3 regions of the Lactobacillus sp. CA30L genome follow, and region 1 is predicted to be linked to each of the others. Evidence: predicted binding sites of a transcription regulator. Region 1 holds the regulator's gene; each other region holds the start of a gene.
The links. The regulator Rex, encoded in region 1, represses fermentation and respiration genes when NADH is low (regulators of the CRP and FNR family bind a similar motif). The targets are predictions, from matches to a motif close to TTGTGAANTANTTCACAA.

Region 1 (3,282 bases):
CGGCACCGTACTTGATTGTGCCTTCCTTGGGCGGCAATTTCTTCATAATGGTTTTGAGCAGGGTCGACTTGCCGATGCCATTGGCGCCAATCACCGCGACGCGGTCGCCCTTGTTGACTTGCAGCGTAATATCCCGAACCATCGTCTTGGTGGGGTAGCCGATGGTCAAAGCGCGCAGGATCAGCACTTCCTTGCCGGACGGCCGCTCGCTTCTAAAGGACATTCGCACCTTAGACTTGTGCTGGGGTGGCGCAATCCGGTCGATTTTGGCCAGCTGCTTGCGCCGGCTCTGGGCCCTTTTGGTCGTTGTGGCCCGCACCAGATTTTTTTGGATGAATTCCTCGTCCTTCTTAATCTTCTCCTGCTGCTTTTCGTAGGCCTCTTCCTGCTGGCGGTCGCGCAATTCACGTTCTTGGACATAATCGGAGTAGTTGCCCTTGAACGCGGTCAGCTTGCCGAATTGCAGTTCAAAAATTTGGCTGGCCAGGTGATCCAAAAAGTACTGGTCGTGTGATACGACCAGAATAGCACCGGCATAGCCCTTTAAAAAGTTCTCCAGCCAGTCAAGCGTATCCATGTCCAGGTAGTTGGTCGGCTCGTCGAGTAGAAGCAGCGGCGGCTTGCGCAAAAGCAGCTTGACAAAGGCCAGCCGTGTTTTTTCGCCGCCGGAAAGGCTGCCGATGACCTTGGACCAGGTATCCTCAGGAAAGTTAAAACCATTTAAAATGCTTTTGATGTCCGCCTGGTAAGTATAGCCGCCGCGCTCTTCAAAGTTGAACTGCATCTGGTCGTACTGCTTAAGCAGCTGTTGGCTATCCGGCTGGTCCGCTAGCTGTTGCTGCAGTTCCTGCATCTTTGTTCCCATCTTAATTAGGGGAGCAAAAACGCCTTGCATTTCTTCCCAGATGGTCTTGTCTTCGTTGAGCCCATTTTCCTGGGCAATGTAGCCGACGTCAATATCCTTATTAACGGTAAATTCGCCGTGCGTGGCTTCTTCTTCGCCGGTCATAATCTTGAGCAGCGTCGTTTTCCCCACACCGTTTGGTCCCACCAGTCCGATGCGTGCGCTGGCATCAATCGAAAAGTTGACGTGGGCAAAAAGCGTGTTAGCGCCAAATTGTTTTTCTAAGTCGTGTCCTTGTGCAATGATCATATTTTTCACCTAGGGACTATTTTAGCATACGAAACGGTCAAGCTGCCAAGGGGATTGGCGGGCGGCCCCTTATTCAGGTACTCTTTGCTCAAAAACACGTAAAATCCTGCTGATTTTGGCGTAATGGCAAGATCAGTTATACAAGAAGACTTCAATATGATAAAATTTGATAGATTGTGAAAAAAATATTTGCAAATTGCGCAAAGTTATAGGTAGAATATTACTAATTGATGAACAAATCACAAGAATAAATCGAAAAAAACAATAATATGGAGGCTTTTGAGAAAATGGAAAAGATTAAAATACCCACGGCGACGGCCAAACGACTGCCGCTTTATTACCGCTACTTGATTATTCTAAATGAAGCGGGCAAGGAAAAGGTTTCCTCGACCGAGCTTTCGGAAGCGGTGCAGGTTGACAGTGCTTCGATTCGGCGCGACTTCTCATACTTTGGCGCCCTGGGTAAGCGTGGTTACGGGTATGACGTCAAGAGCCTGCTTTCCTTTTTTAAAAAGATTTTGAACCAGGATACGCTAACCAATGTTGCCCTAGTCGGCGTCGGCAACCTGGGCCACGCGCTGCTCAATTACAACTTTAAGCGCAGCAACAACATCCGGATTTCCTGCGCGTTTGACATTGATCAAAAAATCACGGGCAAGATATTGAGCGGTGTTCCGGTTTATGAAATGAGTGAACTAAAGCAGCAACTGAGCGACCAGCAGATTACGATTGCCATCCTAACCGTTCCGGCTGATACCGCACAAAAAACTGCGGATGAAATGATTGAATCGGGTATCAGGGGGATTATGAACTTCACGCCCATTCGGCTGTCCGCACCAAGCGGCGTCAGAATTCAAAATGTTGACCTGGCAACCGAATTGCAGACGCTGATTTACTTCCTGGATAGCGACAAGGGCAAATAGCAGCTGATAACGATAGGTGAAAAAAATAAATTAGCACTTTAAGCAAAAAAGTGCTAATTTTTTCTTGCTTTTTTAGCGGAATGGGTTTATTATCTTAATTGTAAGTTAGCACTTGAACGACAAGAGTGCTAATGACCAAAAAAAGATTTTTTACTAATTAGGAGGGACAAACGTGTTACAACCAATAGGTGATCGCGTGATCGTTAAAGTTAAAGAAGAAGAAGAAAAGACTGTAGGCGGAATCGTCCTTGCTTCTAATGCTAAACAAAAGCCTACTGAGGGCGAAGTTGTTGCCGTGGGCGAAGGCAGTTATGCTGAAAATGGCAGCAAGATCCCGATGATGGTTAAGAAGGGCGACGTCGTTTTGTACGACAAGTATTCTGGCACTGACGTTAAGTATGAAGATGAAAAGTACTTAGTCCTTCACGAAAAAGATATTTTAGCAATTGTTAAGTAATTAGGGAGCGGATAAAATGGCAAAAGATATTAAATTTTCAGAAAAAGCAAGACGTTCTTTATTAAAGGGCGTGGACAAGTTAGCTGATACTGTCAAGGCCACCATTGGTCCTAAGGGCAGGAACGTGGTTTTGGAACAATCATACGGCAATCCGGACATTACCAATGACGGCGTGACCATCGCCAAGGCGATTGAATTGAAGGACCACTATGAGAACATGGGCGCCAAGCTGGTTGCTGAAGCTGCGCAGAAGACCAACGACATTGCCGGTGATGGTACGACCACTGCTGTAGTCCTGACCCAGGCAATCATTCGCGAAGGCATGAAGAACGTTACTGCTGGTGCCAACCCAGTTGGCGTACGGCGCGGAATTGAGAAAGCTTCTAAGGCAGTTATCGAAGAATTGCACAAGATTAGCCATACAGTTTCATCAAAGGACCAAATTGCCCAAGTGGCTTCGGTTTCCTCAGCTTCTAAAGAAGTTGGTGACCTGATTGCTGATGCCATGGAAAAAGTGGGCAACGATGGCGTCATAACCATTGAAGACTCGCGTGGTATCGAAACGGAACTGTCCGTTGTTGAGGGTATGCAGTTTGACCGCGGCTACCTGTCCCAATACATGGTAACCGACAATGACAAGATGGAAGCCGACCTGGACAACCCATACGTTTTAATTACGGACAAGAAGATTTCTAACATTCAAGACATCCTGCCCCTTCTGCAGGAAATTGTTCAACAAGGCAAGTCGC
Region 2 (3,282 bases), on a different contig from region 1:
GTCAAGATTAACGGGCGCAAGTTTTATCCTATTGACGTCAATCAGTACGTTAAAGCGGGAAATTTTAAAAAATAACGACAGGAGGACAATTTGACTGACATTTTAGAAGTTAACAATCTCTCAATGAAATTTGAGCAAAGGCCGGTTTTTGCGGACGTTAACTTTAGGCTGAAGAAAGGCTCGATGACCGCCTTGTTAGGACCTAATGGTGCAGGAAAGACGACGCTGATCAACATTTTAATGAACATGCTGGCACCGACAACCGGTAGTTTCACCTTTGCAAGCGATATGCGACTGGGCTACGTCCCGCAGTTCCGCAATATCGATGCAGAATACCCACTATCGATTGAAGCTTTTGTCGGGTTGAATGCGCCCCTAATCAAGAACAGTAAAATTAAGCAGACCATAAAAAAACAGCTGAAAGAAACCAACTTGGATAAAATAGGAGGTACGCGTATGGGCGAGGCCTCTGGCGGCCAGAAGCAGCGTGCGTACCTGGCCCAGGCTCTCCTTGACAGTCCAAACATGATTATTCTGGACGAAGCGACTGCTAGTCTTGATCCGATGGCTAAGGAAGAACTGATGAAGTTAATCAGGCACCTGAACGAGAAACATAAAATAACCGTTCTGTTTGTGACGCACGATGTTCCCCTGGCGCGCAAGTATATGCAAAACTATTTGTATTTGAACCACGGCAAGATGGAACAGGGTGAGATGACGCAATTTGAGGAGGCCTATGAATAATGTTTGCATTTGACTTTATGCGCAACGCCTTCCTGGCCAGCACTTTTATTGCTATCACCTGCGGGACCGTTGGCGTGTACGTGGTAGCGCGCAACTTCAGCTTTCTGGCCCACACGCTGTCGGAAATCGGCTTTGCCGGTGCGGCCTTCGCGGTTTGGCTCGGGATCAGCCCGCTTTGGGGGATGCTCTTGTTCGCGCTGCTGGGCTCAATTAGTGTCGGCGAATTGTCCCTACACAGCGAGCAAAAAGAATCATCAATCAGTGCGATTTCTGCGCTCTTTATCGGGCTGGGAGTTCTGTTTTTGGCAATATCGGGGGCAAACAGCAACTATGCCACCAATATTTTGTTTGGCAGCATCATTGGGGTCGACAAGCAGGGCGTCGTGCAGCTGGTTGTCTTGTCCGTCATTGTCCTTCTGCTGATTTTTGCCATCCAGCGCCCGCTGAACTTTGATTCTTTTGATCACATCGGCGCACTGGCGCACGGAGTAAAAACGGGCCTGATCAGCGTCATCTTCCTGGTTGCACTGGCCATGTCAGTCTCCATTGGTGCACAGATTGTGGGCTCCCTGCTTGTGTTTATCTTGTTGACGCTGCCACCGGCAACGGCAAGCTATCTGGGCAAGACGGTGTCGTCAATGATTGCCTGGTCAGTCATCTTGGCCTTGGCGGGGGTGTGGCTTGGATTATATTTGGGCTTCATCACTAATCTGCCCGTAACTTTTTTCATCGCACTCATTGAGGTGGCAGTATATCTTGTTACTTACTTCACCCACCTGATTAAGCACAACCTTTGATTAGGTAATTCCAACAGCAGTCTGCAAGTACCTGCTTGTGATGAGATTGTGAATTTTAACACATCGATAAGACTGTTATTTAAACATTCTTTTGCAAAATTCACTAACTATTGTAAGCATTTTCATGTATAATAAGACGTGGATAGATTTAATTCATAGAAGGAGTCTTTAAAATGACATCATACTATAATGGTTTTCCCCAAAGTGATCGGGATGAAATGATCAACATGATTAACCTCGATGAGCTTGAGGAACGGGCCAAGGAAGTTATGCCGGAAGGTGCTTACTATTACATTGCTTCTGGTTCGGAAAATGAATGGACATGGCGGAACAATACTACTGCCTTCAACCATTTCCAAATTGTGCCCCGGGCTTTAACCAATATGGATAGCCCACAACTGGACACTGAATTCATGGGGATGAAGTTGAAGACCCCGATAATGATTTCACCAATTGCTTGTCACGGTATTGCCCACCAGGATGCCGAAGCTGCTACTCAAAAGGGTGCGGCTGCGGCTGGCGCCCTATTTTCGTCTAGTACTTATGGCAACAAGAGTGTCGAAGATATTGCAGCGGCTGCTCCGGATGCAGCCCGTTTCTTCCAGCTTTATTTGAGTAAAGATTGGGACTTCAACAAGATGGTCTTTGACGCGATTAAGAAGGCTGGCTATAAGGGAATCTTCCTGACGGTTGACGCACTAGTTTCTGGCTTCCGTGAAGCCAACCTGAGGACCAAGTTCGCTTACCCTGTACCGCTTGATTTCTTTAGCCGTTACCAAGGTGCAAAAGGTGAAGGACAGACGGTGGCACAAATGTATGCTTCCTCCGCCCAAAAGATTGGTCCAGAAGATGTTCGGCGCATTAAGGAAATGTCTGGCTTGCCAGTATTTGTCAAGGGGGTTGTCTGTGCTGAGGATGCTTATCTGGCCATGGGCTGTGGTGCGGATGGAATTTACGTTACTAATCACGGTGGCCGTGAAATTGATAGTGGCCCAGCCACAATCGATATGTTGCCCGAAATCGCCCAGGCGGTTAACCACCGGGTACCGATTATCTTCGATTCAGGTGTTCGGCGCGGATCGCACGTCTTTAAAGCATTGGCACTTGGTGCTGACCTGGTCGGCATTGGTCGCCCATACTTGTATGGGTTGGCTCTGGGTGGCCCGAAGGGGGTACAATCCGTTATTGAACAACTAAATCAAGAACTCTTAATTGACATGCAACTGACTGGCTGCAAGACCATTGAGGATGTTAAGCACGCTAAGCTTGCTCACATCAACTACTCAGCTGATAATTTGAAGTCAAATACGGATCCTTCCAGAATTCAGCCGTATCCTGTAACTGCTGATAACCAAATTAAGGAAAATGATTCTGATGTGGTATCGGGGGCTTCACACGCTTAATTACGCTTGTTCCTAAGAAAACAAAATTGCTCTGTGTCAATCTATTTAAGCAGATTGAATGGCAGAGCTTTTTTTTGCTTGATAAAAATAAGATAATATGAATTGCTGTAATTTTATTTTTATATTATTATAATTGTTATAATGCAAAAGTGGAGGAGAAATTATGAAAAAACCGTGGAACTGGCTCAAAGCAATTATCATAGTCGTGATGATGTTGACCCTATCCCCCCAAAAAATACTGGCCGCAAAATCTAGTCAATCCCCGCAGGCAACGGATACATACCTGCATAAAGTTAAGCAAAAAGGTGAATTAGTGATGGGTACCAGCCCCGATTTTC
Region 3 (3,282 bases), on a different contig from region 1:
TGGGCATTTCTTCTTGGACCGGCTTCCGACCAGCCAATTGTCTGCACCAGTGGGACCGCATAGTACGGGCCTGATTCAGAAAATGCACTCAGCGTTTCTGGGGCGCGGTGGAAGGCATAGTCATGCTTCTTTTCTGCAAAGAAATTAAATTCATCAATTGTACCCTGCAACTTTTCTACTGAGACGTCGATTTTTTCTGCTAGTTCACTGATTGTAGCGGCCTTAATCACAGAATTTAGCGCCTTGTTGTCAGGAAAGGCATCAATCTCGCTAATCTCATCGTACTTCTTTTGGTCAAAAACAAGGTAAGGATGAAGCGGATTGAGCGGCTTATACCAGGAACCGTGGTTTTCGACATAACCTTCGCGGGCCGCCTGATCTTCCTTGAAGTAGCGGGTGCCATCGTCTCCAACGGTAAAAATGCTTCCCGTGTTAAAAACCGGATTGCCCATGTAAAACGGTGCACGCTTCATACCCGGTTCATAGAAGGCAAAGCTCTGCTGCATTCCGCCGGCAGCATACATCGACATGTGCCACATGTCGGCACCGGCTTCGTGGGCTAAATCAATGCCCTTGCCCTTGTTGTACAGTGTACCAAGCGGAACCAATTTATGTGAGCCAATGTAGTCCTGAATCATCTGGGGGTTGTTTTCGATTCCCCCTGTTGTCAAGACAACACCATTTTTAGCAAAAACGTTTATTAGCATATGATCCCGTTCAATTTGTGCCCCAACGACCTTGCGATTAGGGGTTTGCAAAAGATGAACAACGGGTGAAGAATACCAAACGTCTATCTGGTCGCTGCGGTCAAGCACATTCTGGCGCAACACATTCCACAAGGCAGCATTAAAAATTCCCGGCTTTAGCGTAATCATGTCGTAGCTCTCGGCACCAAGCAGATTAGGATGATCCGCAATGACCGCATCATCTGGCAAGCCCAGGATTGTCTTGTAGCTGACCGGCTGGTCAACACCGAGATACTTTTTAAAGTATTCTTTCATGTGCGTGATGCCGTGAACAACCGTGTCTTCAATTTCTGGATCAATCTTGAATTGTTGTGCCAAATGTTCGTAATACGAACGGTAACCTGCTTCACTGCTGCTGTAGCCAACCAGTTCTGCCGCATACCTGGTGTTGCCGCCTTCATGACCCTCTGGCGCAGAATCCACTAGCAACACCTTCGCCCCGTTATCTGCAGCAAAGCGAGCAGCTGTTGCTCCGGCACCCCCAAAGCCTAAGACAACCACGTCATAACTAGCATCATAATGCGTATCTTTATTTACTATCATAATTTAAAACCTCGACTTAATATATGTTAACCATATCACATTCGTGTGCTCATAGTATCCAATAACTCTTTATTAAGCTAGCTTTCAACTATACAAAAGCCGCCCACCCACAAGGTGAACGGCTTTTAAATATTTCTATTCCAAGCCCACCTGATGGAAAATCTCATCAACGTGGCGCAAGTGATAATGGTAATCAAAGGCATCCGCTATGTCTGCTTCTGACAGGTAATCCATGATTCTGCTGCCTTCAACCAACTTCCTAAAGGAGATGCCTTCGTCCCACGACCTTGTCGTTAATTTTTGAACCATGTCATAGGCCTCTTCACGGGCCAAACCGGCTTCATCAATCAGTTTGAGGAGCACGCGCTGCGAATAGATCAGACCGTAAGTCTTGTCCATGTTTTGGCGCATCCTGTCAGGAAAAACATCGAGCTTGGCCAGATTACGGTTGAAGCGGGTCAACATGTAGTCGATGCCGATGGTTGTGTCCGGCAAGATTATCCGCTCCGCGCTGGAGTGCGAGATATCACGTTCATGCCACAAAGTAACATCCTCATAGGCCGTGACAACATGTCCGCGCAGCACGCGGGCCATGCCGCACAAGTTCTCACAGCCAATCGGATTGCGCTTATGCGGCATTGCAGACGATCCCTTTTGCCCCGCACGAAAATGTTCTTCAACTTCATGGATTTCCGAGCGCTGCAGGCTGCGAATCTCCGTGGCCCAGTTTTCGATGCTGGTTGCAATCAGTGCCAAAGCGGCAATGTATTCAGCATGCAGGTCGCGCGGCAAGACTTGGCTCGTGATGGGCTGCTGGGTTAATTTTAGCTGCTTTAAAACACTGGCTTCAACTGCGGGCGGAACGTTGGCAAAAGTACCCACGGCTCCGGAAATCTTGCCGGACTCCACTCCTCTTGCCGCATGCTCGAACCGGTCAATATCGCGGTTAAGCTCGGCATACCAGCGGGCCAGCTTAAGCCCAAAAGTCGTCGGTTCAGCCTGCACGCCGTGCGTACGCCCCATCTCGACCGTATCCTTATACTTGAGCGCCTTGGCCGCAATCGTCGCCTTTAATTCGACTAGGTCCTGCCGAATGATGGCATCGGCTTGCCCGAGAAGATAGCCCTGCGCGGTATCAACCACGTCAGTTGAGGTAAGACCAAAGTGAACCCATTTTTTCTCCGGGCCGAGGCTTTCCGAAACCGTCCGCGTGAAGGCCACCACATCATGGTGCGTTGCCGCTTCAAGCGCAGCAACCCGCTCAACCGTGAACCCCGCATTTTGCGCGATTTTAGCCGCATCTTCCTTAGGTATTTCGCCTAATTCGCTCCATGCATTTACCGCCGCAATCTCAACCTGGAGCCAGGCCTCATACTTGTTTTCATTTGACCAGATTTTCCCCATCTCTGGGCGTGTATAACGATCAAGCATTGGACTATAGCTCCCATGGATCTTGCAAGACAATTGTCTGCTCGCGGTCAGGGCCAACCGAAACCGTCACGAGCGGGACCCCTACCAAGTCGGAAACACGCTGCAAGAATTTCTGGGCATTGCCCGGCAAATCCGTCCACGTTTTGGCACCCGTAATATCTTCTTCCCAGGCTGGCAGTTCTTCATAAACCGGCTGACAGCGGTCTAATTCCTTCAGGCTTGCCGGATAATAATCAATTTTTTGCCCGTCCAACTCATATGCGGTTGCAATTTTTACCGTGTCAAAGCCACTGAAAATATCGAGCAGGTTAAGGCTCAATGCGTTGATGCCGGCCACGCGCTTGGCGTGCCGCAGAGCCACAACATCAAGCCAGCCAACCCGACGCGGGCGCCCCGTAACCGTGCCGTATTCATGGGCCGTTTCCCGGATGCGGTCACCTGTTTCATCCAGCAGCTCGGTCGGGAAAGGACCGGCTCCAACGCGGGTCGTGTACGCCTTGCAGACGCCGATCACCGTCTGCAGGAGGTTGGCCCCGATTCCAATTCCGCTGGCAATGCCACC

Region 2: a site for Rex is predicted at 1,588-1,605, ahead of AC2JF8_RS02735 (alpha-hydroxy-acid oxidizing protein). Genes of this name have one in related genera too.
Region 3: a site for Rex is predicted at 1,313-1,330, ahead of AC2JF8_RS04990 (FAD-binding protein). Genes of this name have one in related genera too.

What each region holds. Positions count from the first base shown of each region.
Region 1 is NZ_JBWXGB010000008.1:22,708-25,989, forward strand. Features, by position in the region: gene AC2JF8_RS08355 (ABC-F family ATP-binding cassette domain-containing protein) at 1-1,153, opposite strand, end outside; gene AC2JF8_RS08360 (redox-sensing transcriptional repressor Rex) at 1,441-2,076, shown strand; gene groES (co-chaperone GroES) at 2,249-2,533, shown strand; gene groL (chaperonin GroEL) at 2,550-3,282, shown strand, end outside.
Region 2 is NZ_JBWXGB010000002.1:42,297-45,578, forward strand. Features, by position in the region: gene AC2JF8_RS02720 (SLAP domain-containing protein) at 1-75, shown strand, start outside; gene AC2JF8_RS02725 (metal ABC transporter ATP-binding protein) at 124-744, shown strand; gene AC2JF8_RS02730 (metal ABC transporter permease) at 744-1,541, shown strand; gene AC2JF8_RS02735 (alpha-hydroxy-acid oxidizing protein) at 1,715-2,944, shown strand; gene AC2JF8_RS02740 (ABC transporter substrate-binding protein/permease) at 3,108-3,282, shown strand, end outside.
Region 3 is NZ_JBWXGB010000003.1:188,401-191,682, reverse strand. Features, by position in the region: gene AC2JF8_RS04990 (FAD-binding protein) at 1-1,289, opposite strand, end outside; gene purB (adenylosuccinate lyase) at 1,425-2,720, opposite strand; gene AC2JF8_RS04980 (adenylosuccinate synthase) at 2,725-3,282, opposite strand, start outside.